Regions from separate parts of the Serratia sp. AS12 genome, predicted to be linked through region 2. Evidence: predicted binding sites of a transcription regulator. Region 2 holds the regulator's gene; the other holds the start of a gene.

Region 1 (14,987 bases), 860 kb from region 2:
TCAGCCTGACGCAGGGCTCGCGCGATCTGGCGTTGCCAAGCCTGGTAACCGGCCAGTGGGTGCTGGGTGAAAGCAATGGCTTTGCCGCCACCATCAGCACCATGCAGCTGATTATCTGGGTCGTCACCTTCCTGGCGATGCTGGCATTGACGTTGTTTATCCGTTATTCCCGCATGGGCCGCGCTTGTCGCGCCTGCGCGGAAGATTTGAAGATGGCCAGCCTGTTGGGCATCAATACCGACCGGGTGATTTCACTGACCTTCGTGATCGGCGCCGTGATGGCGGCGGTGGCCGGCGTGCTGCTTGGTCAGTTCTACGGCGTAATCAACCCGTACATCGGCTTTATGGCCGGGATGAAAGCCTTTACTGCGGCGGTGCTGGGCGGCATCGGCAGCATTCCCGGCGCGATGATCGGCGGCTTGGTGCTGGGGGTGGCAGAAGCCCTGACCTCAGCCTACCTGAGCACCGAATATAAGGATGTGGTGTCCTTCGCGCTGCTGATCGTGGTGTTGCTGATCATGCCAACCGGCATTCTTGGGCGCCCGGAGGTTGAGAAGGTATGAAACTCAATCTGCTTAACGCGCTGATAGCCTCGGTGGTGCTGTTTGTGATGGCGTCGTTCCTGATGGGGATGCAACTGAGTCTGGACGGTACCAAGCTGGTGGTTCACGGTGCGGCGGAAGTGCGCTGGATGTGGATCGGCATCGGCTGCGTCATCGTTTTCTTCTTCCAACTGTTGCGCCCGCTGATGCAGCAGGGGCTGAAAAAACTCTCCGGCCCCTCTTTTGTATTGCCGAGCTTTGACGGCACTACCTCACGCCAGAAGCTGTTGGCGGCGGCGATGATTGTCGCTGCGATCGCCTGGCCATTTCTGGTGTCGCGCGGCTCGGTGGATATCGCCACCCTGACGTTGATCTACGTGATGCTCGGCCTGGGCCTGAACGTGGTAGTAGGGCTGTCCGGCCTGCTGGTGCTGGGTTACGGCGGCTTCTACGCCATCGGCGCCTACACCTATGCGTTGCTGAATCACTATTATGGCCTCGGCTTCTGGGAAAGCCTGCCGCTGGCAGGCATCGTCACCGCCATCTTCGGTTTCCTGCTCGGTTTCCCGGTGCTGCGTTTACGCGGAGACTACCTGGCGATTGTGACGCTGGGCTTCGGTGAGATCGTACGTATCCTGTTGCTGAACAACACCGAGATCACCGGCGGGCCGAACGGCATCAGCCAAATCCCGAAACCGACCTTTTTCGGGCTGGAGTTCAACCGCAGCGCGCGTGACGGCGGCTGGGATACCTTCCATAATTTCTTCGGCCTGAAATACGATCCGAGCGATCGCATCGTATTCCTGTATCTGGTGGCGCTGCTGCTGGTGGTACTGACGCTATTTGTGATCAACCGCTTGCTGCGTATGCCATTGGGTCGCGCCTGGGAAGCGCTGCGTGAAGATGAAATCGCCTGCCGCTCGCTGGGCCTGAGTCCGACCAAAATCAAACTGACCGCTTTTACCATCAGCGCCGCCTTCGCCGGTTTTGCCGGCACGCTGTTCGCCGCGCGTCAGGGCTTTGTCAGCCCGGAGTCCTTCACCTTCGTCGAGTCGGCCTTCGTGCTGGCGATTGTGGTGTTGGGCGGCATGGGATCGCAGTTCGCGGTGATCCTGGCGGCTATCCTGCTGGTAGTGTCGCGCGAACTGATGCGTGATCTGAACGAATACAGCATGCTGCTGCTGGGTGCATTGATGGTGTTGATGATGATTTGGCGGCCGCAAGGACTGCTGCCGATGAAGCGCCCGCAGCTGAAGTTGAAAACGGCCGGCAAGGAGGAACAGGCATGAGCACGCAACCTCTGTTGAAAGTTGAAGGGCTGTCGATGCGTTTCGGCGGCCTGCTGGCGGTGAATAATGTGGCGCTCGAGCTGAACGAAGGCGAAATTGTTTCGCTGATCGGCCCGAACGGCGCGGGAAAAACCACGGTGTTCAACTGCCTGACCGGCTTCTACCGCCCCACTGGCGGTACCATCAAACTGCGCGATCGCCATCTGGAAGGGCTGCCTGGACAGACGATTGCCCGTATGGGCGTAGTGCGTACTTTCCAGCATGTGCGGCTATTCCGCGAAATGACGGTGATCGAGAACCTGCTGGTCGCCCAGCATCAGCACCTGAAAAGCGGCGTATTCGCCGGGCTGCTGAAAACCCCAGCCTTCCGCCGTGCCGAAGCCGATGCGCTGGAACGTGCATCCGTGTGGCTGCAACGGGTTGGCCTGCTCGAGATGGCTAACCGTTCGGCGGGCAATCTGGCCTACGGCCAGCAGCGGCGGCTGGAGATTGCGCGCTGCATGGTGACCCGCCCGGAACTGCTGATGCTGGACGAACCCGCCGCGGGCCTGAACCCAAAGGAAACCGACGAGCTGGACCACTTGATCGTCGAGCTGCGCAACCAGCATAAAGTGTCGGTGTTGCTGATCGAGCACGACATGAAGCTGGTGATGGGCATTTCCGATCGTATCTACGTGGTGAATCAGGGCACGCCGTTGGCGCAGGGCTCCCCGGCAGAAATTCGTAACAACCCGGACGTTATCCGGGCCTATCTGGGCGAATAATTATGTTGTCATTTAATCAGGTTTCCGCCCATTACGGCAAAATCCAGGCGCTGCATCAGGTTAGCCTGAACATCAAGCAGGGCGAGATAGTCACCCTGATCGGCGCCAACGGTGCCGGTAAAACCACGCTGCTCGGCACGTTGTGCGGTGAGCCGCGCGCCACCGAAGGCAGCGTTACCTTCCTCGACCAGGATATTACCCAGTGGCAGACCTCGCGCATTATGCGTGAGGCGGTGGCGATAGTGCCGGAAGGGCGTCGGGTGTTCTCGCGCATGACGGTGGAAGAGAACCTGGCGATGGGCGGCTTTTTTGCCGATCGTCATCAGTACCAGGAACGTATCGAGCGGGTGTTCGGCCTGTTTCCACGCCTGCTGGAACGCCGCAACCAGCGCTCCGGCACCATGTCCGGTGGTGAACAGCAGATGCTGGCGATCGGCCGTGCGCTGATGAGCCAGCCGAAGCTGTTGTTGCTCGACGAGCCGTCTCTCGGGCTGGCGCCGATCATCATCCAGCAGATTTTCGACATTATTCAGCAGCTGCGCGAAGAGGGCATGACCATCTTCCTGGTGGAGCAAAACGCCAATCAGGCGCTGAAATTGGCGGATCGCGGTTATGTACTGGAAAACGGGCGCGTGGTGTTGGAAGATACGGGAGCCGCATTGTTAGCAAACGAAGCAGTAAGGTCGGCGTATCTGGGCGGCTAAATACCCGTCGTCTTTCAGGCTACAGCGTTGTTGGCTGCACTCACTTCCCTGTGGGGGCGAATAGGGTCGCCCGAGTCACTTGGTCGCCGTGTACCCTGCCCCTACAAAATTTATAACGATTACGAGAATAAGAAATGAAGACAGAAGGGTTACTCGCGCAGCGCATCGTCAACGTAAAAAGCTCGGCAATCCGCGAATTGCTCAAGCACAGTAAGATGGAAAACGTCATTTCGCTGGCGGGCGGCATCCCCTCTGATGCCCTGTTTGATTTTGAAGGGCTGAGTATTGCTACCCATCAGGCGATCACCGAACAGCCGAAAAGCGCCTTCCAGTACGGCCTGACCGAAGGCAGCCCGTTGCTGCGTGAACGCATTTGCGAGCTGTGCGCCGAGCGCGGCGTCGTCGCCACGGCAGAAGAAGTGATGGTGACCGCCGGTTCCCAGCAGGCGCTGGATCTGGTGATGCGCGCTATCGTCAATCCAGGCGACGTGTTTGTGGTGGAGCGTCCGACCTATCTGGCGGCACTGCAGACGCTGGAACTGGCGGAAGCCAACATCATGTCGGTGTCATCCGACAGCGACGGCATGGTGGTTGAAGAGCTTGCCGAACTGCTGAAAACCCAGCGCATCAAGGGCGTGTACGTGGTGCCGAACTTTGGCAACCCCAGCGGCCTCACGCTGAGCGCACCGCGCCGCGAACTGCTGGTGAAACTGGCGGCCGAGCACAATTTCCTGATTATCGAAGATGATCCGTACGGCGAGCTGCGTTTTACCGAAGAGCGCAACGCCACGCTGCATCAGGTTTCGCAGCAGGTGCTGGGTCATACCGATAACATTATCTACACCTCGACCTTCTCCAAGATCCTGGCGCCGGGCTTGCGCCTGGGCTGGGCTATTCTGCCTGAGTTCCTGCTGCATAAAGTGGCGATCATCAAGCAGGCGGCGGATCTGCACGCCAGCGCGCTGTCGCAGAGCATCGTCGAATGCTACCTGGGGCTGGATCGTCTGCCGGGGCAGATCGAAAAGATCCGCGCCGCTTACAAGCAAAAGGGCGAGATCCTGGCTGCGCTGGTGGAGAAAGAGCTGGGCGAACACATCACCTTTGATATGCCGAAGGGCGGTATGTTCCTGTGGGCGCGTTTCCGTCAGCCGTTCAACGCCACAGAATGGCTGAAAACCACCCTGCAACAGGGTGTGGTGTTCGTGCCGGGGGAATATTTCTTCTCCGATAACCCGGATCGTTCAACCTTCCGCCTGTCGTTCGCCACCGCCACTGAGCAACAGATGCAAGAAGCGGTCGCCCGCCTGCGTCGTTCACTGTAATCCCCGCGGCGGCGGGGGAAAATGCCTCGTCGCCGACATCAAACCGCAACCTGCACTTCACCTCTCTGTCACTTCGCTGTCATTTTTTAGTTATTTTTCTGTCATCCGAGCATGGCATGTTAACTTCCGAACAAAAAACTGTTTCTTTTCGCTCACGCGCTTATTACACCAGCTTTTTCAGGAGTTAGGCATGCTCACCTACGCTATTCGCAAAACTACGCTGTGCGTCGCGTTGACCCTGGCGGTCAGCACTCAGGCACTGGCGGCGACCGAGATCCCGTTCTGGCATTCGATGGAAGGTGAACTGGGGAAAGAAGTGGATTCCCTGGCGGACCGCTTTAACCAGTCGCACAGCGACGTCAAAATCGTTCCGGTTTATAAGGGCAACTACGAACAGAGCCTGGCGGCGGGTATCGCGGCTTACCGTTCCGGCAAGGCGCCAGCGATTTTGCAAGTTTACGAAGTGGGCACCGCCACCATGATGGCGAGCAAAGCGATCAAACCGGTATACCAGGTGTTTAAAGACGCCGGCATCAACTTTGACGAATCGGTGTTCGTGCCGACGGTGGCCGGTTACTACACCGACAACAAGAGCGGCCATCTGCTGTCCCAGCCGTTCAACAGCTCCACCCCGGTGCTGTATTACAACAAAGATGCCTTCAAAAAAGCCGGCCTGAACCCGGATCAGCCGCCAAAAACCTGGCAAGAGCTGGCGGCGGACACCGCCAAACTGCGTGAGGCCGGCATGAAGTGCGGCTACGCCAGCGGCTGGCAGGGCTGGATCCAGCTCGAGAACTTCAGCGCCTGGCACGGTGTGCCGTTCGCTACCGAAAACAACGGCTTCGGCGGTGCGAATGCCAAGCTGGAGTTCAACAAAGCGTTGCAGGTCAAGCATATCCAACTGCTGGCGGACATGAACAAGAAGGGTGATTTCACCTATTTCGGTCGTAAGGACGAATCGACCGAGAAGTTCTACAGCGGCGACTGTGCCATCACTACCGCTTCTTCCGGTTCGCTGGCGGACATTAAACACTATGCCAAATTCAACTATGGCGTGGGCATGATGCCTTACGACGCCGACGCCAAGAATGCGCCGCAGAACGCCATCATCGGCGGCGCCAGCCTGTGGGTGATGAACGGCAAAGATACCGCCACCTACAAGGGCGTAGCCGAGTTCCTGCAGTATCTGGCGCAGCCGGCAATTGCCGCCGAATGGCACCAGAAAACCGGTTACCTGCCTATTACCACCGCCGCATACGATCTGACCAAGCAGCAGGGCTTCTATGACAAGAACCCGGGCGCCGACGTTGCGACGCGTCAGATGCTGAACAAGCCGCCATTGCCGTTCACCAAGGGCCTGCGTCTGGGCAATATGCCGCAGATCCGCAGCGTGGTGGATGAAGAATTGGAAGGCGTGTGGACCGGCAAGAAAACGCCACAGCAGGCGCTGGACGCTGCCGTACAACGCGGTGACGTGTTGCTGCGTCGCTTCGAGTCCCAGACCAAGTAATAACGGCTACTGCGCTTCGCCAGCCTGGGATTGGACAGTGTTCGCTCTCCTCATGGACTTTGTGTCCGTTCCGGGAGCCGTGCGCTGTCCGCACCCAGGCTGGCTTTGCTCGCGACGCCTTGCTTTGAGTCACCCGTTTTTGCCTTCATGAGTCCCTGATTATGAGCTCAGATCGTCCCGGTTTTGGCTGCAGCTGGCTGCCCTATGCGCTGGTGCTGCCGCAGTTGCTGATAACCGCAATATTCTTCCTGTGGCCCGCCGGCGAGGCGCTGTGGTATTCGGTGCAGAGCCTCGATCCTTTCGGCCTGTCCAGCCAGTTCGTCGGGTTGGATAACTTTAGCCAACTGTTCCAGGATCCGTACTACCTCGATTCTTTTTACACCACGTTGATTTTCAGCTTCCTGGTGGCCGGTATCGGGCTGGTGGTGTCGCTGTTCTTCGCCGCGTTGGTGGATTACGTGCTGCGTGGTAGCCGGATTTACCAGACGCTGATGATCTTGCCCTACGCCGTGGCCCCCGCTGTGGCGGCGGTATTGTGGATCTTCCTGTTTAACCCCGGCCTGGGGCTGATTACCCATTTCCTTGGCGGACTGGGTTACAACTGGAACCACGCGCAGAACAGCGGGCAGGCGATGTTCCTGGTGGTGCTGGCTTCGGTGTGGCAGCAAATCAGCTATAACTTCCTGTTTTTCCTGGCGGCGCTGCAATCGATCCCGCGTTCGCTGGTGGAAGCGGCGGCTATCGACGGCGCCGGCCCGGTGCGGCGTTTCTTCAACCTGGTGTTGCCGTTGATCACCCCGGTGAGCTTCTTCCTGCTGGTGGTTAATCTGGTGTACGCCTTCTTCGATACTTTCCCGGTGATTGATGCCGCCACCGGCGGTGGCCCGGTACAGTCCACCACCACGCTGATCTACAAGATCTACCGCGAAGGTTTTGCCGGTCTGGATCTGTCCAGCTCAGCGGCGCAGTCGGTGATCCTGATGCTGCTGGTGATTGGTCTGACGGTGATCCAGTTCCGCTTTGTCGAACGTAAGGTGCGCTACCAATGATTGAGAACCGACGCGGGCTGGATATCTTCAGCCACGTAATGCTGATTATCGGCGTGCTGGTGGTGCTGTTCCCGCTGTACGTGGCCTTTGTCGCCGCTACGCTGGACGATAAGCAGGTGTTTCAGGTGCCGATGACCCTGATACCGGGCGGCCATCTGTGGGAAAACATCCGCAATATCTGGCAGGGCGGCGTGGGCAACCTCAAGGTGCCGTTCTCGCTGTTGTTGCTGAACAGCGTGATCATGGCGCTGGCGATTACCTTCGGCAAAATCCTGGTGTCGGTGCTGTCGGCCTACGCCATCGTGTATTTCCGTTTTCCGCTGCGCAGCCTGTTTTTCTGGCTGATTTTCCTCACCCTGATGCTGCCGGTAGAAGTGCGTATTTTCCCGACGGTGGAGGTGATCTCCAACCTGAACCTGCTGGACAGCTACACCGGCCTGACGTTGCCGCTGATGGCCTCGGCGACCGCGACCTTTCTGCTGCGCCAGTTCTTCATGACGCTGCCGGATGAGCTGCTGGAAGCGGCGCGTATCGATGGTGCCGGGCCGATGCGCTTTTTCTGGGACATCGTGCTGCCGCTGTCGAAAACCAATCTGGCGGCGCTGTTTGTCATCACCTTTATCTACGGCTGGAACCAGTACCTGTGGCCGATCCTGATCACCAGCGACGCCTCGATGGGGACCGCGGTGGCGGGCATCAAGAGCATGATCTCCACCTCCGGCGCGCCGACCCAGTGGAATCAGGTAATGGCGGCGATGATTCTGACCTTAATTCCACCGCTGACGGTGGTTCTTCTGATGCAGCGCTGGTTTGTGCGCGGTCTCGTCGACAGCGAGAAGTAACGAGAGAAATGTTCACATGGCAGGTTTAAAACTACAGGCAGTCACCAAATCCTACGACGGTAAAACGCCGGTGATTAAGCAAATCGATCTCGACGTGGCGGACGGCGAGTTTATCGTGATGGTCGGCCCTTCAGGCTGCGGAAAATCGACGCTGCTGCGCATGGTCGCCGGGCTGGAACGCACCACCAGCGGCGATATTTATATCGACAGCCAGCGCGTGACTGATATGGAGCCGAAAGATCGCGGCATCGCGATGGTGTTTCAGAACTACGCACTGTATCCGCACATGAGCGTGTACGACAACATGGCCTATGGCCTGAAAATTCGCGGCTTCGGTAAACAGCATATCCAGCAGCGGGTGGAAGAAGCCGCGCGCATTCTGGAGCTGGAGCCGCTGTTGCAGCGCAAGCCGCGCGAGCTTTCCGGCGGGCAACGCCAGCGGGTGGCGATGGGGCGCGCCATTGTGCGTGAACCGGCGGTATTCCTGTTCGATGAACCTTTGTCCAACCTGGATGCCAAGCTGCGCGTGCAGATGCGCCTGGAATTGCAGCAGCTGCATCGCCGGCTGAAAACCACCAGCCTGTACGTCACGCACGATCAGGTTGAGGCGATGACGTTGGCGCAGCGGGTGATTGTGATGAACAAGGGCGTAGCGGAACAGATTGGCACCCCGAGCGAGGTTTACCAGCGCCCGGCGTCGCTATTTGTCGCCAGCTTTATCGGCTCTCCGGCGATGAACCTGCTGCCCGGCACGTTGAGCGCCGACGGCAGCCAACTGTTGCTGGCCGGCGGGATGACGCTGAATTTACCTCAGGCCCAAACACAGTGGGGTGGCCGCCCGTTGACGCTTGGCATCCGTCCGGAGCATATTCAACTGACCACCCTTGAACAAGGCGGCGTGCCGCTGGAGCTGCAAACGCTGGAGCTGCTGGGCGCAGATAATCTGGCGCACGGGCAATGGGGCGGCCACGGCGTGATTGCGCGGTTGTCGCATGAAACTATGCCGACGGCGGGCAGCACGCTATATTTGCAACTGCCTGCACAGGCGCTGCACTTTTTTGATTCAAACAGCGGATTACGGATGGAACAATGACCACAGCCTGGCCTTATCCTCATATCGTCGCCCACCGCGGCGGCGGTTCCCTGGCACCGGAGAATACCCTGGCGGCGATCGACGTTGGCGCGCGGCACGGCCACAAAATGATTGAGTTCGACGTCAAGCTGGCGCAGGACGGGCAGATCTTTTTGTTGCATGACGATACCCTCGATCGCACCAGCGACGGTTGGGGCGTGGCGGGCGAGCTGCCCTGGGACAAGCTGGTGCAACTGGATGCCGGCAACTGGTACAACTCCGCCTACAAGGGCGAGCGTCTGCCGTTGCTGTTGGAAGTAGCAGAACGCTGTCAGCAGCACGGCATGATGGCGAATATCGAAATCAAACCCACCACCGGCGCTGACGATGAAACCGGCCGCGTAGTGGCGCTGGCAGCACGGCTGTTGTGGCAAGGCCAGACCGAGCCGCTGCTTTCTTCGTTCTCGGTTGAGGCGCTTGAGGCGGCACAGCGTACGGTGCCGGACCTGCCGCGCGGCCTGTTGCTGGATGAATGGGATGACAACTGGCAGGCGCTGACAGAGCGGCTGGGTTGCGTGTCGCTGCATATCAACCATAAAGAGCTGACCGCTGAGCGGGTCGCGGCGCTGAAGGCGGCCGGCCTGCGCATTCTGGTGTATACCGTTAACCAGCCGGCGCGTGCGCGCCTGTTGTTGAACTGGGGCGTTGACTGTATTTGTACCGACCGGATAGATTTAATCGGCCCGGATTTTCCCAACGAATAAACCTCTGTTGCTACGGGCGCAGTCTGCTGCGCCCGTGAATTTGCCGGCGCCTGTTGATTCTTGCGACGTCAGCCCCTTGCCGCCGCGCTAACGGAAGGGATGTGATGTCTGTCTTTATTGTTTCTCTGTGGCACCAGATAGCGCTGTCTTTGCCGCTATTTGTTCTGATCGTGCTGGGGTATGGCCTTATCCGCTGGGGTAAGTGGCCGGCCACCATCACCGATGGTTTGACCCGTTTCGTCTTCTCCCTGGCGCTGCCCGCCATGTTATTTCGCATGATGTGCGATTTCTCGCAACGCCCGGTGGTGGATGCCCGCTTGCTGATCGCTTTTTTCGGCAGTTGCCTGATCGTGTTCGTTATGGGCCGTATCACCGCGCGCCGGATGTTTAAACTGGATGGGGTATCCGGTTCGGTGTTCGCGCTGGGGGGGATTTTCTCCAATAACGTGATGCTGGGCCTGCCGATCGCCAGCGTGATGTTGGGTGAGGCAGCGATCCCTTCGGTTGCTCTGGTGCTGGTATTTAACGGGCTGATCCTCTGGACGCTGGTAACCCTCTCGATCGAATGGGCGCGCAACGGCTCGCCCACCCTGCACGGCTTTATCAAAACCGCGCGCAGCGTGCTCACCAATCCCCTGATTATCGGCATTCTCTCAGGTACGCTGTTTAGCCTGACCGGGCTGCCGTTGCCGACGTTTGTCGATCAGCCGGTCAGTATGCTCGGCCAGGTGGCGGCACCTCTGTCGCTGGTGGTGCTGGGAATGGGGTTGGCGGAATATCGTATCAGCGAAGGGTGGCAACTGAGCAGCGCCATGTGTTTCTTCAAGCTGATCGTCCAGCCGCTGATCATCTGGCTGCTGGCCTGGATGATGGACCTGCCGCCAATGGAAACCCGCGTGGTGGTGCTGCTGGGTTCAATGGCGGTCGGGGTCAATGTGTACCTGATGTCACGCCAGTTCAACGTGCTTACCGGCCCGGCCGCCACCAGTCTGGTGATGTCCACCGCGCTGGCGGCGGTCACTACGCCGCTGATACTCACCATTATGGGCGTGCGGGTGTAACGGGCATCTGCGTTTGCGGCACCGTCGGTGACGTGCGGTTAAACGGATTGCGCGGTTGGTTGCCGTTTGGCAGCAATTGCCCGCCGTTTGGCGCATTTCGCAGCAACTTTTGCTGATTGTCGTCGAATTGTTGCTGTTGTTGCCGGCGGCGTTGATCCAACTGTTGGTTATTCAGCATGCGTTGCTGCTGCATCTGCTGATTGCGCTGGTTAAGGAACTGCTGTTGCGAACTGAGCTCGGTTACGCCATTGGCCGCCGTTGCCAGCCCGGACAGCAACAGCAGGCCATACAGAATACGATAACTTTTCATGATATTTATCCTCGCTTTTAATTAAGCCTAACCCACCGGCGAAAAATTGCCGAAAAGTTTATATTTTGCACAACCGTAAACCGCCTTTTCATCACGCAGCATTTCGCCTTCCGTTACAATCGCCTTTTCTGATTGTTTAGGGTGAACCCGACGTGCTGCTTCTGGTAATTACTACCGTCTTATGGGCGTTCTCTTTCAGCCTGATTGGCGAATATCTGGCGGGCCAGGTCGACAGCTGGTTCTCGGTGCTGATGCGTATCGGGCTGGCGGCGTTGGTCTTCCTGCCTTTCCTGCGCTGGCGCAATATCAAACCGAAAGTGATCCTGATGTACATGCTGGTGGGCGCCTGCCAATTGGGTATCATGTACCTGTTCAGCTTCCGTGCCTACATGTACCTGACGGTACCGGAATTCCTGCTGTTTACCGTGCTTACGCCGCTGTACGTCACGCTGATTTACGACCTGATCAGCGGTCAACGCCTGCGCTGGGCCTATGTGTTCAGCGCGTTGCTGGCGGTACTGGGCGCGGCGATCATCCGTTACCATCAATTGAGCGAGCATTTCTGGTGGGGGCTGTTGCTGGTGCAGGCGGCGAATATCAGCTTCGCCATCGGCATGGTCGGTTACAAGCGCCTGATGGAAGTGCACCCGCTGCCGCAACATACGGCGTTTTCCTGGTTCTACCTCGGAGCCTTGGTGGTCGCGGTGGTCGCCTGGTGTCTGTGGGGTAATCCGCAACAGTTGCCGACCACTAACCTGCAATGGGGCATTCTGGTGTGGCTGGGCGTGGTGGCTTCCGGGTTGGGCTATTTCATGTGGAACTACGGTGCAACGCAGGTGGATGCCGGGACGCTCGGCATTATGAATAACATGCACGTGCCCGCCGGGTTGCTGGTGAATTTGGCTATCTGGCAGCAGCAACCGCACTGGCCGAGTTTTATTATCGGCGGGGCGGTGATTGTTGCTTCGCTGTGGGTGCACCGCCGCTGGGTGGCGCCAAAGCAGGTGAATTGAAACCACGGGCTACCCAAGCGCAGGCAGCCCGCAAAATCAGGCTTGTGAAGACAGCGGCTTGATGCTGGCGGCGAGGGTGCCCGGGCGCGCAGCGTCGCGTACGAACGGCAGGTGATTGCAGGCGTGTTGACGCGCTGAGCGGATAAAGGCTTCCGTCACCGCCTGGCGCTGCTCGCCGTCGCGTACCGCGGCATACAGGCGGCTCCACAGGCCATCGCCCAGGGTTTTTGTCACCACCAGCCCCTGGCGTTCAAAACTTTCGACTACCCAATGCGGCAGCGCCGCAATCCCCATCCGTGCCGACACCATCTGGATCAGCAGCAAGGTGTTATCGACGTTTTTCAGCGCCGGGCTGATGCCGGCCGGTTGCAGGAAATGACGCCATATATCCAGCCGCTGGCGCTGCACCGGATAAATCATCAGCGTCTCATCGCTCAAATCTTCCGGCTCAATCTGCAGTTTGCCGGCCAGCGGGTGATCCGGCGCCAGCACCAGACGCACCTCGAAATCAAACATCGGCGAATAGTGCAGGCCGCTGCGCGGCAGGATGTCTGAGGTCAGCACCAGATCCAACTCCCCCTGTTGCAGCGCCGGTTGCGGATCAAAAGTGACGCCGGACTTAAAGTCCATCACCACCTGCGGGAAGCTCTGGCGGAAGTTGTCCAACGCGGGCGTCAGCCACTGAATGCAGCTGTGGCATTCGATGGCGATGCGCAGCGTGGTTTGATGCGGCTCGTGGCACGCCTGCAACGCCTGCTGGATTTGCGGCAGTACCTGTTCCGCCAGCTGTAACAGGATTTCTCCCTGCACGGTAAAGCGCAGCGGTTGGCTTTTTCGAACGAACAGTTTGAAGCCCAGACGCTGCTCCAGATCGCTGAACTGGTGCGACAGGGCCGATTGCGTCTGATGGAGTTGGGCCGCGGCGGCCGCCAGAGAGCCGGTGTTGCGCAGAGCCTGCAGCGTCCGTAAATGTTTCAGTTCGATCATGAGAGTCCTTCACAGTGACAGTGAATAAATTGCGCTTGTGGTTAATACAGTACCTGCGGATTATGGATGTGTAAACATCTGGACGGCTAAATGAGGAATATGACGATGGCAATTCTAAATCACACTCTGGGTTTTCCACGCGTTGGGCTGCGACGTGAACTGAAAAAAGCTCAGGAAAGTTACTGGGCAGGCAACTCAACGCAGGAAGAACTGCTGGCGGTTGGCCGCGAGCTGCGCGCTCGCCATTGGCAACAGCAACAGCAGGCCGGGGTGGATTTGGTGCCGGTCGGCGATTTCGCCTGGTACGATCATGTATTGACCACCAGCTTGCTGTTGGGCAACGTGCCGGCACGTCATCAAAATGCGGATGGCTCAATCGATCTGGATCAGCTGTTTCGTCTGGGCCGTGGCCGTGCACCGACCGGTGAACCGGCGGCGGCGGCGGAAATGACCAAGTGGTTTAACACCAACTACCACTACATGGTGCCTGAATTTCAGAAGGGCCAGCAGTTCAAACTGGGTTGGACTCAATTGCTGGATGAAGTTGACGAAGCGCTGGCGCTGGGCCACAAAATCAAGCCTGTGCTGCTGGGGCCGGTCACTTACCTGTGGTTGGGCAAAGTGAAGGGTGAGCCGTTTGATCGACTGTCGTTGCTGAAGGACATTCTGCCGGTTTACCGGCAGGTTCTGGGTGAACTGGCGAAGCGCGGCGTAGAGTGGGTGCAGATCGACGAACCTGCACTGGTGCTGGAGCTGCCGCAGGCATGGCTCGACGCTTTCAAACCGGCTTACGACGCGTTGCAGGGGCAGGTAAAACTGCTGTTGACCACCTATTTCGACAGCGTTGGTCATAACCTCGACACTATCCGCGCATTGCCGGTACAGGGCCTGCATGTCGATCTGGTGGCCGGTCACGACGATATCGCCGTATTGCACAAGGCATTGCCAAAAGAGTGGCTGCTGTCGCTGGGCGTCATCAATGGCCGTAACGTCTGGCGTGCCGACCTGAGCAGCTGGTTCGACCGTCTGCAACCGCTGGTTAACAGCCGTCCGCTGTGGATTGGCACCTCTTGCTCCCTGTTGCACAGTCCCATCGATCTGAGCGTGGAAACCCGCCTGGATGAAGAAGTGAAGAGCTGGTTCGCCTTCGCTCTGCAAAAATGCGCTGAAGTGGCTTTGCTAAGCGCGGCGCTGAACGCGCCAGGTGCAGAAAAGCGGGCAGAACTGGACGCGTACAGCGCACCAATCCGCGCTCGTCGTCAGTCCAGCCGCGTACATAATGCGCAGGTAGGCCAACGTCTGACCGCCGTTACCGCACAAGACAGCGAGCGCCACAGCCCTTACTCTCAGCGCGCTCAGGCGCAACGTGAACGCTTCAACCTGCCGGCCTGGCCGACCACCACTATCGGCTCATTCCCGCAGACCACCGAAATCCGCAGCCTGCGCCTGGACTTCAAACAGGGGCGTCTGGACGGCAACAATTACCGCACCAGCATTAGCGAGCACATCAAACAGGCGATCGTTGAACAAGAACGTCTGGGCCTGGACGTGCTGGTGCACGGCGAAGCCGAGCGTAATGACATGGTGGAATATTTCGGCGAGAACCTTGACGGCTTCGTCTTCACCCAAAATGGCTGGGTACAGAGCTACGGTTCCCGCTGCGTAAAACCGCCGGTGATCATTGGCGACATCAGCCGTCCTGAAGCCATCACCGTTGAGTGGGCGAGGTATGCGCAATCGCTGACCGACAAGCCGGTA
Region 2 (14,987 bases):
TGGCGTTGAAGTGGTTGGCGTTTCATTCGACTCAGAATTCGTTCACAACGCATGGCGTAAAACCCCTGTCGAAAATGGCGGCATCGGTGAAGTGAAATACGCCATGGTTGCTGACATCAAACGTGAAATTCAGAAAGCTTACGGGATCGAACACCCAGAAGCCGGCGTTGCGCTGCGCGGTTCTTTCCTGATCGACAAAGACGGTGTGGTTCGTGCACAGGTTGTTAACGACCTGCCAATCGGCCGTAACATCGATGAAATGATCCGTACCGTTGACGCGCTGCAATTCCACGAAGAGCACGGCGAAGTGTGCCCGGCTCAGTGGGAAAAAGGCAAAGCAGGTATGGGCGCATCTCCAGACGGCGTAGCTAAATACCTGTCCGAGAACGCTTCCAAGCTGTAATTTCAGCCTGCAAGTGAATCAACCGGCCCTCGTGGCCGGTTTTTTTTGCTCTTTTTTAGGGCAGCCTGCCCCCCATCCGGGCTTTATTTCCCTGTTTCCGCTCACATTTCCAGCCCTGAACACCGCGTAATACCCCACCTGTAGCTACTATAAATAACGCTGGCTCGCTCTTTGCAGGGTAAAAACGGCAAGCCAATCACAATAAGAACACTGACAGGGTAGGAATAACTATGTTTTTACAGAAATGGAGCAAGCCGCTGACCATGGCGGCGCTGCTGGTCAGCAGCAGCCTGTACGCCGCCTCCAACCCGGCGGTCGAAGCCAAAAATGGCATGGTAGTGACATCGCAACATCTCGCCTCGCAGGTTGGCGTCGATATCCTCAAGCTGGGCGGCAACGCCATCGATGCCGCAGTGGCGGTCGGCTATGCGCAGGCGGTGGTGAACCCCTGCTGCGGCAACATCGGCGGCGGCGGTTTTATGACGGTACACCTGGCCGACGGTACCGACACCTTTATCAACTTCCGTGAAACCGCTCCGGCGGCGGCCAGCGCCAACATGTACCTGGATGCCGAAGGCAACGTGAAAAAAGGCGCCAGCCTGTATGGCTATCTGGCGGCGGGCGTACCGGGCACCGTGCTGGGCATGGAAACCGCACGCCAGAAATACGGCAAGCTGAGCCGTGAGCAGGTAATGGGGCCGGCGATCAAACTGGCGCGCGAAGGCTTTGTACTGACCCGTGCCGATACCGATATTCTCGACACCACCGTCGCCCGTTTCAAACAGGACCCGGAATCCGCCAAAATCTTCCTGCGCCCGGACGGCACCGCACTGCAACCGGGCGACCGTCTGGTGCAGAGCGATCTGGCCAACACCCTGGAAGCCATCGCCAAAGACGGCCCGGATGCCTTCTATAAGGGCAAGATCCCGCAGGCCGTGGAGGCCGCAGCCAAACAAGGCGGCGGCATCCTGACGGCGACCGACTTCGCCAACTACAAAGTGACCGAAACGCCGCCCATTACCTGCAGCTACCGTGGCTATAAATTTGTTTCAGCACCGCCACCCAGCTCCGGCGGCGTCACACTGTGCGAAATCCTCAACGTGGTCGAAGGTTATGATCTGAAAAGTAGGGGCTTTAACTCAGCGGCGACCATCCACACCCTGACCGAAGCGATGCGCCACGCCTATATGGACCGTAATACCTACCTTGGCGACCCGGAATTCATCAAGAACCCGATCGATCGCTTGGTCAGCAAGAGCTACGCCGAAGAGATCCGCAAAAAAATTGTCGCCGACAAGGCAACGCCGTCAGAGAACGTACAGCCGGGTATGGAACCCCACGAAAAACCGGAAACCACCCACTATTCTATTGTCGATCATGACGGCAATGCCGTCTCCACCACCTATACCGTCAACGGTCGCTTTGGCGCGGTCGTAATAGCCCCGGGTACAGGTTTCTTCCTCAACGATGAAATGGACGATTTCACCGTTAAAGTCGGCGAGAAAAACCTGTACGGATTGGTGCAGGGCACCGCCAACAGCATTGCCCCCGGTAAGCGCCCACTATCGTCGATGAGCCCGACGCTGGTGACCAAAGACAACAAAATCTTTATGGTGCTTGGCTCGCCGGGCGGTTCGCGCATCATCACCATCACCCTGCAGACCGCGCTGAACGTGATCGACCACGGCATGGCGCCGCAGGAGGCGGTGGATGCACCGCGTATTCACCATCAATGGCTGCCGGACGAAGTTTATTACGAGCAGCGTGGCGTCTCCGCCGATACGCTGAAACTCCTCGGCGGCATGGGTTATAAGATGGTTGAGCAAACGCCGTGGGGCGCCGCCGAACTGATTCTGGTGGGCCTGCCGGGTGCCGCAGGCGTTAGCCCGGCCAATTCCGGCAACGACTCTGCGGTTTCCGGCAAGGTACGCGAAGGTTATCTGTACGGCGCCAATGACGTGCGCCGCCCGGCAGGTTCAGCGGTAGGCTATTGATCTTATAGAAAGTGTGAACGCACACTAACTTAATCAGGGGCCGGCTTATCGGCCCCTTCACTGCCTTAGCCTCCCCGTCGCCACAAGGTGACCGACTCTTCGCCCAGTTGCAGCGTCATGCCGTTCTGCTCTTCTCTCAGCTCACCATGCCCTTCCAGCCGCTGCCATTTGCCTGCGGCCAGCAGCGGGCTGTACGGCAATGCCACTTCACCGCCGCCGCCACGCTGTAATGCCACCAATACCTGCTCCCGTTGATAAAGGCGCACGAATACCAGCGTTTCACCGGCCGCATATAACACCTGGCAACCACCGCGACGCAGCGCCAGACTCAGTTTACGCAGCGCCGCCATCCGTTGGCACAGCGCCAGCAGGCTCTGATCCCACTGATTCTCATCCCACGGGAACGGCTTGCGACAGAACGGGTCGTTGGCGCCATCCAGGCCAATCTCGTCGCCATAATATAAGCAGGGAACGCCAATCCAGCTCATCAACCACACCGCCGCCATCTGCATTCGCGCCTGATTGCCCTGCAACAACGTCAGAAAGCGCGCAGTATCATGGCTGTCGAGCTGGTTAAACTGAATCAGTTGGCTGCCGTGCGGTAATCCGGCACGGTAGCCGTCCATCCACTGCGCGCAGTCCGCAGCGTCCATCTGTACCGGGTGATGCGCCACATCCAGTCCGGCAAGGAACCCTCTTACCGGCAGGGCGAAGCCCATATAGTTCATCGCCGCGTCTTCTACGCCGGCATGCAGCCAGCGGCGCGCATCGCCAAAATGTTCGCCCAGCACGTAGGCCTGCGGGTTTTCCTGTTTGACCGCCTGATAAATGCCGGCAAGATGTTGGAGATTGCCGGTAGCACCGCCGTTCTCACCCAGCATATGCACCACGTCCAGCCGCCAACCGTCGATGCTGTACGGTGGGCGTAACCAGTGGCGCACCACGCTACCGTCGCCGCGATAAATCTTCTCGGCCACCTGAGGTTCGGCAAAATTGAGCTTCGGCAGGCTGGCATTGCCTTTCCAGTCCAGCGCCCGGCCGTCAGGGTAGAAATTGAACCAGCCGCGGTACGGTGAATCCGGGTGGTGACAGGCGCCATTGTCGCCCTGCTGATGACGATCAAACCAGGGGTGGGAATCGCCGGTATGGTTAAACACCCCGTCCAGTACCAGTTTCATCCCCACCTTGTGAGTACTCACTCGCAAACGCTGCAAGGCGGCATTGCCACCGAAATAGGGATCAACCTGGTAATAGTCTTCGGTATCGTATTTATGCACGCTCGGCGCGGTGAAAATCGGGTTCAGGTAGAGTGCCGTAATGCCCAGTTTCTGCAGGTAAGGCAGCTTTTGACTGATGCCATCCAAATCGCCGCCATAGAAAGTGGAAGCGGCATCCCGGTCTTCCAGCGGATGCTGCCAGTCGCGACGCACCACGTCGCAACCGGCCGCGTGATGGCGATAGCTGCCGTTCTGAATACCGTGCTCGCCGCCGCTGCCGGCGAAACGATCGGGGAAAATTTGATAAAATATCTGATCCGCCACCCAGGCCGGGCTGCGGTCAGGTTCGTCGAGCGCAAACTGCGTCAGTTGGCCCGGCGGGATCAGCGACCAACCCTGAGGCCCGAACCATTGCTGACGATCGGCCCACACCAACTTGAAGCAGTAGCGCCGCGTGGCCTCTCCTTCGTTCAGCGTCAGGCTGGCCTGATAACGCCACCGGCCTTCAGCGCTGTGCGCTTTCATGATCAGCAGCCATTCTTCGTTATCCGGCTCGGCGCGTAAAAACACCCTTTCAGGCAAATCATCACCCTGTAACCACAGCGTGATATCCAGACGTTGTCCCTTCTTCACCACAAAGGGCGGGACCGGTTGATGCCAGGCGTTAAGCATACTGTTCTCCTGCTGTACAAAACGAAATCGACGACGTTATTCAATGCCACGAACAATGCCACGTTAAGTGCAAGCCCCCCTCCTCTTTGGCCGCTAAACTCGGGGAGGAGCCGGGGGGTGGAGATAGGCAGCCGGCGGCAACCCTATGTAAAAAAGGGTAAACAGCCGCACATTATGGCCCGCAGCCATTAGGCTAACGTCTTTTGAGTGTATTGGATATTTTTTGCGCATTTTTTAAAGGAGCGATAATGCAACAACAGATAACACTGTGGCTGGAGAAGTTCGGGCTGGAATTCAGCGGCGTGATGTCTCTGCTGATGGTGCTTGGGCTGATCGTCCTGATTTCGGTGGCCATCCATCTGGTGCTGCACCGCGTGGTGCTGGCGACGATCCAACGCCGTGGCCAGCAGTCGCAGCGCGTATGGCAACAAGCGCTTACCCAGTACAAGCTGTTTCAGCGCATGGCGCTGTTGCTGCAAGGGGTCATCATCAATCTGCAAGCGGTGTTGTGGCTGCGCGCCGGCGGCGAGACGCAGGCGTTCATCGTCACCGCCGCGCAGGTCTGGATCATGGGCTTTGCCCTGCTGTCGCTGTTTTCGCTGCTGGATACGCTGCTGGCGGTGCTGCGCCAAAGTCCGCTGTCGAATCAACTGCCGCTGCGCGGCATTTTCCAGGGGCTGAAACTGGTAGCGGCCATTTTGATCGGCATCATGATCGTTTCATTGCTGATGGGCAAATCACCATTGCTGCTGCTCAGCGGTCTGGGTGCGATGACTGCGGTGCTGATGCTGGTGTTCAAGGATCCCATCCTCGGGCTGGTGGCCGGCATTCAGCTTTCCGCCAACGATATGCTGAAAATCGGCGACTGGCTGGAGATGCCGAAATACGGTGCAGACGGCGCGGTCACCGACATCGGCCTGACCACGGTAAAAGTACGTAACTGGGACAACACCGTCACGACCATTCCCACCTATGCGCTGATCTCAGATTCCTTCAAGAATTGGCGCTCAATGTCGGAATCCGGCGGGCGGCGCATCAAGCGCAGCATCAATATCGACACCACCAGCGTGCATTTTCTGTCCCCGGAAGAGCAACAGCGCCTGAATCGCAATCCGCTGTTGCAGCGTTATCTGAACGATAAAACGCAAGAACTGAGCCACTATAATCAGCAGAGTGCCGTGGATCTCAGCTCACCGCTCAACGGCCGCCGCCTGACCAATCTCGGCACGCTGCGCGCCTACCTGGTGGCTTACCTGCGCGCTCACCCCAATATTCATCAGAGCATGACGCTGATGGTGCGCCAAATGGCACCGACGCCGGAGGGCTTGCCGCTGGAGATTTACGCCTTCACCAACACCACTGTGTGGGCGGAATACGAGAGCATTCAGGCCGATATCTTTGATCATATTCTGGCGGTGATTAACGAGTTCGATCTGCGCGTGCATCAAACGCCCACCGGCAACGACATGCGTAGCATGCTGAGCCAAATGCGAGCGGCGACGGACGTTTCCTGACGCAGGCTGACGTAACTGTTTCAGCCGGTAATGACTATCAACCCAGGGGCAACGGATGTCTCGGCCCGCTTTTCTTTCGGCCTAAAAACAGCGTTAATGCATTGATTATCGCCCGCTGAAGGAAAAGAGGATTGCTGAAACCATTACGCCACCGGCTGTTTACCTCGCTGGCCACGCTGCTGTTTATTGGCTGTCTGCACAGCGCTTCGCTGGACGAAAGCCGTATGAGTCGGACCTTGCAGCCGGCGCTTAGCGCCCTGAGCAGCAATATGCAGGATATCCGCGAAGTGCTGGCGCGCGCAGCAGGAGAAGGGAAGGAAGAACGACTGAACGACAGCAGCCTGCGCATCGAAGCCCGAGCTTCCGGCGACGATGAGCCCGAGGAAAACCGATAAAAAAACACCGGCGCATGGCCGGTGTTTTTATTTTTAATCCTGCTGCTGCGCCAGCACCGCCCGCTTTTTCTGGCGGTTGACCTTGAAGTAGTAACCCGCCAGCAGCACCACAACCCACACCAGACCGGCGTAAAGCGATACGCGGGTAGTTGGGAAGTAGCCTATCAGACCAATGATGAACGCCAGGAAGATAATCGCAATCACCGAGGTGAACACGCCGCCGCGCAGCGGGAACGCCAGCTTTTTCACCTGCTCTTTGCTCAGACTGCGGCGGAAGGCAATCTGCGAGCACAGGATCATGATCCACACCCACACGGTGGCAAAGGTAGCCAGCGAGGCAATCACCAGGAACACGTTTTCCGGCATGATGTAGTTGAGATACACCGCCAACAGCAACGCCAGCATCATCACCAACACCGTGACCCACGGAATGCCGCGCTTCGACACCTTGCTGAACATCTTCGGCGCATGGCCCTGTTCGGCCATCCCGTGCAGCATGCGGCCTACGCCGAACACATCGCTGTTAATCGCCGACAGCGACGCGGTGATCACCACAAAGTTGAGGATGCCCGCAGCCACGGTAATTCCCATGTGCTGGAAGGTCAGCACAAACGGGCTGCCGTTGGTGCCCACCTGATTCCACGGATAAATCGACATGATGACGAACAGCGTACCGACGTAGAACACCAGGATGCGCCACGGCACCGAATTGATGGCCTTGGGAATCGACGTTTTCGGGTCCTTGGCTTCACCGGCGGTGATACCGATGATCTCGATGCCGCCATAGGCGAACATCACCAGTTGCAGCGACAGGATCATGCCGATAAAGCCATTGCTGAAGAAGCCGCCGTTGGACCACAGGTTATGGATACCTGTCGGTTGCCCGCCGTTGCCAATCCCCCAAATGATGATGCCGATACCGGCGGCAATCATGATGATGATGGTGGCGACCTTGAAGAACGAGAACCAAAACTCCAGCTCACCGAACACCTTCACGCTCATCAGGTTGATGGCACCGATCACCAGCACCACGCTCAGCACCCAAATCCAGTGCGGCACCTCGGGGAACCAGACGCCCATATAAATGCCGAACGCGGTCACGTCGGCGATGGCGACGATCAGAATTTCAAAACAGTAGGTCCAGCCGGTGATATACCCGGCCATCGGGCCAAGGTAGTCCTGCGCGTAGCGGGAGAATGAGCTGGCCTGCGGGTTGTTGACCGACATCTCGCCCAAAGCGCGCATGATGATAAAGGCGACGATACCGCCAATCAGGTACGCCAGCAAAACGCTCGGGCCGGCCATTTTAATGGCATCCGCCGAACCGTAGAACAGGCCGGTGCCGATGGCCGATCCGAGAGCCATAAAGCGGATATGACGCGTGCTGAGACCGCGCTTCAGCTTATTGGCCGCAGGGGCGGAGGGTGACTGTTGTTGCATGAAAATAACCCGTGTTTTTTAAACGTAAAAAAGCCACGGACAAGTCCGTGGCCCAAAATTCAGCCGGGGGATTATGGGTGCGCGGTCACTTCAGAACGCGTACAAACCCGGTCATAAATCGCGACCAACACCAGCATCAGCAGAGAAGGCGACAGCCATGCCAGCCCCTGCGCAGCCAATGGCAGGTGATTGGTCCACTCCGGCAACAGGTGCTGGAAGGCGGACGCTTTCACCGCGTCAAGGATACCAAACAACAAGCTGACCAGCATCACCGGCGCCACGATACGCGTCGCGCTGTTCCACCAACGCAGGGTGAAGCTCAATACCACCAGCACGATACACGGCGGGTAAATCGCGGTCAGCACCGGGATAGAGATCTGGATCAGATGGCTCAGGCCCAGATTGGAAACCACCATCGAGAACAGGCCCAGAATAAAGACCAACGTCTTATAAGAGAACGGCAGGTACTGAGCAAAGAACTCGGCGCAGGCACAGGTCAGGCCTACCGCAGTCACCATGCAGGCAATGAAGATCAGCGCCGCCAGGAAGAAGCTGCCCAACCCACCGAAGGTATTTTGCACATAAGCGTGCAGGATCACCGCGCCGTTGGTCGCGTCCGGCACCAACACGCCGCTGCCGGAACCCAGCTTGAACAGGCTCAGGTAAACCAGCGTCAGGCCCACACCGGCGATCAGACCAGCCAAAATGGTGTAGCGCGTCAGCAGGCCGGCATCTTTCACGCCGCGGGAACGCGCAGCGTTGACGATGACGATGCCGAACACCAGCGCGCCCAGCGTATCCATGGTCAGATAGCCGTTGACGAAGCCGGAAGAGAAAGGAACGTGCTGATAAATGTCGGTAGCCGGAATAGGGGTGCCCGCCGGCCAAACCAACGCGGCAATGCCGAGTGCGCCGAGCGCAACGATTTTCAGCGGAGCCAGCACGTGGCCCACGGTATCGAGCAAGCGGCCCGGATACAGTGAGATGCCGATTACCAGCGCGAAATACACCAGGCTGTAGATAAACAGCGGCATGGCGCCGTCACCGGTCAGCGGCGCAATACCCACTTCAAAGGACACGGTCGCGGTACGCGGGGTGGCGAACAGCGGGCCAACCGCCAGATAGCAGACCGTCGCCAGCAGCAAACCGGCGCTGCGGCCAATCGGCGTGCTAAGGGCGTCAATACCGCCGCCAACGCGTGCCAGAGCGATAACGGTTATCACCGGCAAACCGACTGCGGTAATCAGGAAGCCGATTGCTGCGGTCCAGACGTGCTCACCGGACTGTAAACCGACCATCGGCGGGAAAATGATGTTCCCGGCGCCGACAAATAAGGCAAAGGTCATAAAACCCAGCGCCATAATATCTTTTGACGTTAAACGATGACTCATACGATGTCGTGCTGCCTGTTCAAATGAAAAAAAGTACCCGATATCGTGGTGACGTAATGCCCCCACCCGGCTGCCGGCTTGCCCTTTCATCGTGAGACCAATAAGAGCAGAAAACGCATAACGTCCGACGTTTTGTCCTTATTCGAAATTAACCACTCATGATGTTGGGCAGAGTTTTAGGAGTTATAAATGGAAGTTTAGTCCGACAACGGGGGGTAAGTTAAACGTTTATAGCGTTGAAAGGCAAGTCGTGCGACAAAAACCAGAGCTATCGACCAGATAATCTTTTGTCACCAGTCGATCATAGTGGCTATCAATAAATATACACTACATGATTTGTATCATTTTTGAGCATCGCATTCACAAACCGTGAAGCATCCGGCTTGAGACCGCGCGAAAACGCCAATAAACGATCGGTTTTCGCGTGGTCTGAACGGGATCTGCGCGCTTACCAAACCTCTCGGGCAATATTCACCACGCTTTGCAGCTTATTCCACTGCTGCTGTTCGCTCAGGCTATTGCCCTCTTCGGTCGAGGCAAACCCGCATTGGGTGCTGAGGCACAACTGGCGGCGATCGACAAACTGTGCGGCCTCCTCGAGGCGCTGTTTCACCTGTTCCGGGTTCTCCAACTCGCCGTTTTTGGTGGTGATCAGACCGAGCACCACCTGCTGTTTACCGGGTTTGATAAAACGCAACGGCTCGAATCCCCCGGAGCGCTCGTTGTCGTATTCCAGGAAGAAAGCGTCGATATTCACCTGGCCGAACAGGATTTCCGCCACCGGCTCGTAGCCGCCTTCGGAGATCCAGGTAGAGCGGAAATTACCGCGACACACGTGCAAGCCGATAGTCAGATCGTCCGGCTTGCCGGCGATCGCCGCATTCAGCACGTCGGCGTAGATCTTCGCCAGACGATCCGGATCCTCACCGCGCTCGCGGATCTGCCGCCGTTGATCGTCCGAACACAGATAAGCCCAGACGGTGTCATCCAGTTGCAGATAGCGGCAGCCTGCATCATAAAACGCCTTGATCGCGTCACGGTAAGTCTGCGCCAGATCGTCGAAATAGACATTCAGATCCGGGTAAACCCGGCTGTCGATGGCCTTGCGCCCGCCGCGAAAGTGCAGCACGCTCGGGCTGGGAATGGTCATTTTCGGCACCGCATCGCCGGCCGTCGCCTTCAGGAAACGAAAATCCGCCAGCATCGGGTGCTGGGGATTAAAGCCCAATTTACCGACCACCTTGATGCTGCGCGCGCGGGTTTGCACGCCGTTGAACTGGATCCCCTGATCCGCATCATAACCTTCCACGCCGTCCAACCCTTCCAGGAAGTCAAAATGCCACCACGCACGGCGGAATTCGCCGTCCGTCACCACCGCCAAACCGAGGTCTTTCTGTTTTGCCACCGCCAAACGGATCTGCTCGTCTTCAACCGCGCGCAGCCGGGCGGCATCGATTTCACCCTGCTGGAACTGCTGGCGAGCGGTTTTCAGCGCCACAGGGCGCAACAGGCTGCCGACAACGTCAGCGTGAAAGGCATGGTTGCAATCGCACATATTTATAACTCCCGGTGACAGGCAAAGGATCGAGCCTCTTTGCTTCAATGATTGACAGTGTGAACTATTACGCTGGGTTATTATGGACATCCAGACGGCTAAAATTAGCATTGAGGAGCATCCTGTCACGCCGCTTGTCGGGCGGCAATGGAAGAATTTTCATTGGTGTTGAGAGAAATTCATGTTGGGCGCCACGCAACCGCCCGTTGGAAGGTTACTTCAGGCCCAGCGCCAGCCGGGTTTTGCGCAGTGTATCGGATGGCAGCGGCAGGTAACCGTCATGATTAACCAGCTTTTGCCCGGCATCGGACAGCACGCGATCGAGAAAAGCGGCGGTCAACGGCTCCAGCGGTTGGTTGGGGGCTTTATTGATGTAAATGTACAGATAGCGCGACAACGGGTAACTGCCGTTGCTAACGTTGGTGTCATTGGGGATGACATAGTTTTCGCCCGACTCCGCCAGCGGCAGCAGACGCACGCCACTGGCGCGAAAACCGATGCTGGCGTAGCCAATGCTGTTCAGCGAACCGGCCACCGCCTGCACCACCGAGGCCGAACCGGGCAGCTCATTGACCCGCGGCATAAAATCGCCACCGCACAGGGCGCGCAACTTGAAATAGCCGTAGGTGCCGGAGGCGGAGTTACGCCCGAAACGTTGGAGGTCGCGCTGTTGCCAACTGCCGGGCAACCCCAGCTCCCCCCAACGCATCAGCGGCCGGCTTTCACCGCAGCGCCGGGTAGCGGAGAAAATACGGTCGAGCTGCTGCAGGTTCAGACCGCGCAACGGATTGTCCTGATGCACCAGCACCACCAGCGCATCCACCGCTACCGGCACGGCCAGCGGCGCATAGCCATAACGGTGTTCGAACGCCGACACTTCCGCCGCCTTCATCGGCCTGCTCATTGGCCCAAGCTGCGCTGCGCCCGCCGCCAGTGCGGTAGGCGCGGTTGAAGAACCGGCGGCCTGGATCTGCAAATTGACGTTAGGATAATGCTGACTGAAGTCCTGCGCCCACAGCGCCATCAGATTCGCCAGCGTATCGGAGCCGACGCTCGACAGGTTGCCGGACAGCATACCGTCCGGCTGCGCCAGTGCGCCGCGGCTCACCAGCAGCACCAGGCACAGCAACAGCCATCGGGTGATTCGGATCATGCCAGCCTCTCGCGCGTTAATTTTTCACCGCATTCTCTGATAAAGCTGCAGGAACAATCAACCGGTTAGGCAAGGTAAAGATGAAACGGGTGCCAATCCCCTGTTCGCTGAGGATCTCCAACCGCGCATCGTGGTGGCTGAGCGCATGCTTGACGATCGCCAGCCCCAGCCCGCTGCCGCCGGTCTGGCGTGAACGGGCTTTATCGACACGGTAGAAACGCTCGGTCAGGCGCGGAATATGTTCGGCGGCGATACCCGGCCCGTTGTCGCTGACCTGGAACTGCGCGCCATTTGGCGTCTGTTGCCAGCTCACCTCAATATTGGTGCCCTTCGGCGTGTGATTGACGGCGTTATACACCAGATTCGACACCGCGCTGCGCAGTTGGTCATCGTTGCCGAACACCTTGAGCTGCTCGTTCACCCGGAAGGTAATCTCATGGTTGCCGCCGCTCAGCGACTGCGCCTCACGCTGCAACACCCGCAACATCAACGGGATATCGACCCGCTCGTTCATATCGACGTTAGGCGCCGCCTCAATGCGCGACAGCGTCAACAGCTGTTTGACCAGCCCGTCCATGCGCCGGGTCTGCTCTTGCATGGTGCCCAGCGCCTTACCGCGCAGCGAGCCGTCCAGCTCCTCGTCGCTCATCATCTCCAGGTAGCCCTGCAATACCGTCAGGGGTGTACGCAACTCATGGCTGACGTTGGCGAAGAAGTTGCGGCGCGCGCCTTCCAGCTGACGCATTTGGGTGACGTCGCGCGCCACCATCAACAGTTGCCCTTCCGAATAGGGCATCACGCGGAACTCGACGTAGTGCTCGTTATTGAGTTGCAGCGTCAGTGGCCGCGTGAACTCCTGCTGTTGCAGATAGTGGCTGAACTCCGGGTAACGCAGCAGATTAAGGATGTGTTGGCCGTTGTCTTCCGGCCAGCGGAATCCCAGCAGATGCTGCGCCAACCCGTTGCACCAGAAGATATTGCCTTCAACGGTGGTCATCACCACCGCATCGGGCAGCGATTCCGCGCCGCTGCGAAAGCGTTTGATCAACAGCGCCAGTTCACGGCGACGGCGACGGTTGCGCTGCTGCATCTGGTACAGGCCGTAAAACAGCGGCTCCCAGCTCCAGCGCCCAGGCGGCGGCGTCATGCTGCGATCGACCCACAGCCAGTGGGAAAGTTTGAGTTGGTTGTAGAAATTCCAGACCAGCGCCGCCAGCACGGCGACCAGCAGCAGCCAGGGCAAATAGCCGAAAATCAGCCCCAGCAACAAGGCAGGTAAACAGAAAAGAGCCAGCTCCAGGGCCAGCCTCTTCCAGGAAAGGCGTTCTAGCACAGCATATTCTCCAGCGCGACGCGATCAGTAACGCGTTGAGAATCGGTAGCCGGTGCCCCGAACGGTTTGAACCATTTTGTCATGACCAGTGGTCTCTAACGCCTTACGGAGCCGGCGGATATGCACGTCAACGGTGCGGTCTTCCACATAAACGTTAGTGCCCCAGACGTGATTAAGCAACTGTTCGCGGCTATAAACACGTTCCGGATGGGTCATAAAGAAATGCAGCAATTTGAACTCGGTCGGCCCCATATCCAGCGCTTGCTCATTAGCCATTACGCGATGCGAGGAAGGGTCCAGGCTCAGCCCCTGCATTTCAATCACTTCTTCCACCGCCATCGGTGAAATGCGGCGCATTACCGCCTTGATGCGCGCCACCAGCTCCTTCGGCGAGAACGGCTTGGTAATGTAATCGTCCGCTCCCACTTCCAGGCCGCGTACCCGGTCTTCTTCTTCACCGCGTGCGGTCAGCATCATCACCGGGATATCGCGGGTCAGCGCTTCACGCTTCATGTGTTTGATAAACTGGATACCGGAACCGCCGGGTAACATCCAGTCGAGCAACACCAAATCAGGGAACGGCTCAGACAGGCGCGTCACGGCGCTGTCATAATCCTCGGCTTCCAACGGTTGGTAACCATTCTGTTCCAACACAAAGCACACCATCTCACGGATCGGCGCTTCGTCTTCCACCACCAGTATGCGTCTTGCCATCGTCAATCCTGCCAATGTGTTAGCGATCACAGTTGATTGCGGGCGCCATTATGCGTCAGTTTTGTGACACTTTTATGAAAAAACCAGCCTGTTATAGCCAGTAAGCATAGCGATTATTTCCAACTGCAAAGAAAAATCATTCAGTTGTCATAATCATTGCGTCACGACAGGAGAGTCTGCCCCCTTTATAATCCCCCCATTAGTTTATCGCCCCGGGAGTGTCATGCGCCTGATCCACACCTCTGACTGGCATCTTGGCCAGTACTTTTTCACCAAAAGCCGTGCCGCCGAGCACCAGGCTTTTTTACGCTGGCTGATCGAGCAAATTGAACAGCAACGGGTGGATGCGCTGATCGTCGCCGGGGACCTGTTCGACACCGGCTCGCCGCCGAGCTACGCCCGCGAGCTGTATAACCGCTTTGTGGTGGAGTTGCAGCATACCGGCTGCCAACTGGTGGTGCTGGGCGGTAACCATGACTCCGTGGCAACCCTGAATGAATCGCGTGAATTGCTTTCTTGCCTGAATACAACGGTGATCGCCAACGCCCAAAGCGACATCGGGCAGCAAATCCTGGTGCTTAACCAGCGCGACGGCCAACCGGGTGCGGTGTTGTGCGCCATCCCGTTCCTGCGCCCGCGCGATCTGACAACCAGCCGCGCCGGCGAATCGGGCGGGCAAAAGCAGCAGGCGTTGCAAGAGGCGATCGCGGAACACTACCAGCAGCTCTACCAGGCGGCCTGCGCACACCGCGATGAACTGGGGCTCACCTTGCCGATTGTCGCCACCGGCCACCTGACCACCATGGGCGTTACCACCTCCGATTCGGTGCGCGATATTTACATCGGCACGCTGGATGCCTTCCCGGCACAGGCGTTTCCGCCAGCCGACTACATTGCGTTGGGGCATATTCACCGGGCGCAAAACGTCGCCAAATCCGAGCATATCCGCTACAGCGGTTCTCCTATCCCGCTCAGTTTCGATGAGCTGGGCAAACCCAAAAGCGTGTTTATGGTGGATTTCGCCGATGGTGCCCTGCAGCAGGTCACCGCACTGGATATCCCCAACTTCCAGCCGATGCAACTGATCAAAGGTGATTTGGCGCAGATCGAACAACAATTGCGGCAGTTCGCCGATTATCAGGGAGAACTGCCGGTATGGTTGGACATCGAAGTGGCGACACAAGATTACCTCAGCGACATTCAGCG

The links. Region 2 encodes PhoB, which activates phosphate uptake and scavenging genes when phosphate is short. Its sites were predicted from a motif close to CTGTCATAAAACTGNCNNAT; they were not measured.
Region 1: a site for PhoB is predicted at 4,687-4,706, ahead of ugpB (sn-glycerol-3-phosphate ABC transporter substrate-binding protein UgpB). Genes of this name have one in related genera too.

What each region holds. Positions count from the first base shown of each region.
Region 1 covers NC_015566.1:211,446-226,432, forward strand. Annotated here, with positions in the region: gene livH (high-affinity branched-chain amino acid ABC transporter permease LivH) at 1-563, shown strand, start outside; gene SERAS12_RS00935 (high-affinity branched-chain amino acid ABC transporter permease LivM) at 560-1,831, shown strand; gene livG (high-affinity branched-chain amino acid ABC transporter ATP-binding protein LivG) at 1,828-2,595, shown strand; gene livF (high-affinity branched-chain amino acid ABC transporter ATP-binding protein LivF) at 2,598-3,299, shown strand; gene SERAS12_RS00950 (PLP-dependent aminotransferase family protein) at 3,434-4,621, shown strand; gene ugpB (sn-glycerol-3-phosphate ABC transporter substrate-binding protein UgpB) at 4,812-6,131, shown strand; gene ugpA (sn-glycerol-3-phosphate ABC transporter permease UgpA) at 6,293-7,180, shown strand; gene ugpE (sn-glycerol-3-phosphate ABC transporter permease UgpE) at 7,177-8,022, shown strand; gene SERAS12_RS00970 (sn-glycerol-3-phosphate import ATP-binding protein UgpC) at 8,039-9,115, shown strand; gene ugpQ (glycerophosphodiester phosphodiesterase) at 9,112-9,858, shown strand; gene SERAS12_RS00980 (AEC family transporter) at 9,963-10,919, shown strand; gene SERAS12_RS00985 (hypothetical protein) at 10,900-11,229, opposite strand; gene SERAS12_RS00990 (carboxylate/amino acid/amine transporter) at 11,382-12,242, shown strand; gene metR (HTH-type transcriptional regulator MetR) at 12,279-13,229, opposite strand; gene metE (5-methyltetrahydropteroyltriglutamate--homocysteine S-methyltransferase) at 13,335-14,987, shown strand, end outside.
Region 2 covers NC_015566.1:1,067,361-1,082,347, reverse strand. Annotated here, with positions in the region: gene SERAS12_RS05000 (peroxiredoxin C) at 1-403, shown strand, start outside; gene ggt (gamma-glutamyltransferase) at 634-2,397, shown strand; gene malZ (maltodextrin glucosidase) at 2,463-4,286, opposite strand; gene SERAS12_RS04985 (mechanosensitive ion channel family protein) at 4,535-5,800, shown strand; gene SERAS12_RS04980 (hypothetical protein) at 5,932-6,195, shown strand; gene proY (proline-specific permease ProY) at 6,229-7,635, opposite strand; gene brnQ (branched-chain amino acid transport system II carrier protein) at 7,707-9,026, opposite strand; gene SERAS12_RS04965 (cobalamin-independent methionine synthase II family protein) at 9,475-10,581, opposite strand; gene SERAS12_RS04960 (PstS family phosphate ABC transporter substrate-binding protein) at 10,796-11,734, opposite strand; gene phoR (phosphate regulon sensor histidine kinase PhoR) at 11,751-13,067, opposite strand; gene phoB (phosphate response regulator transcription factor PhoB) at 13,092-13,781, opposite strand; gene sbcD (exonuclease subunit SbcD) at 14,005-14,987, shown strand, end outside.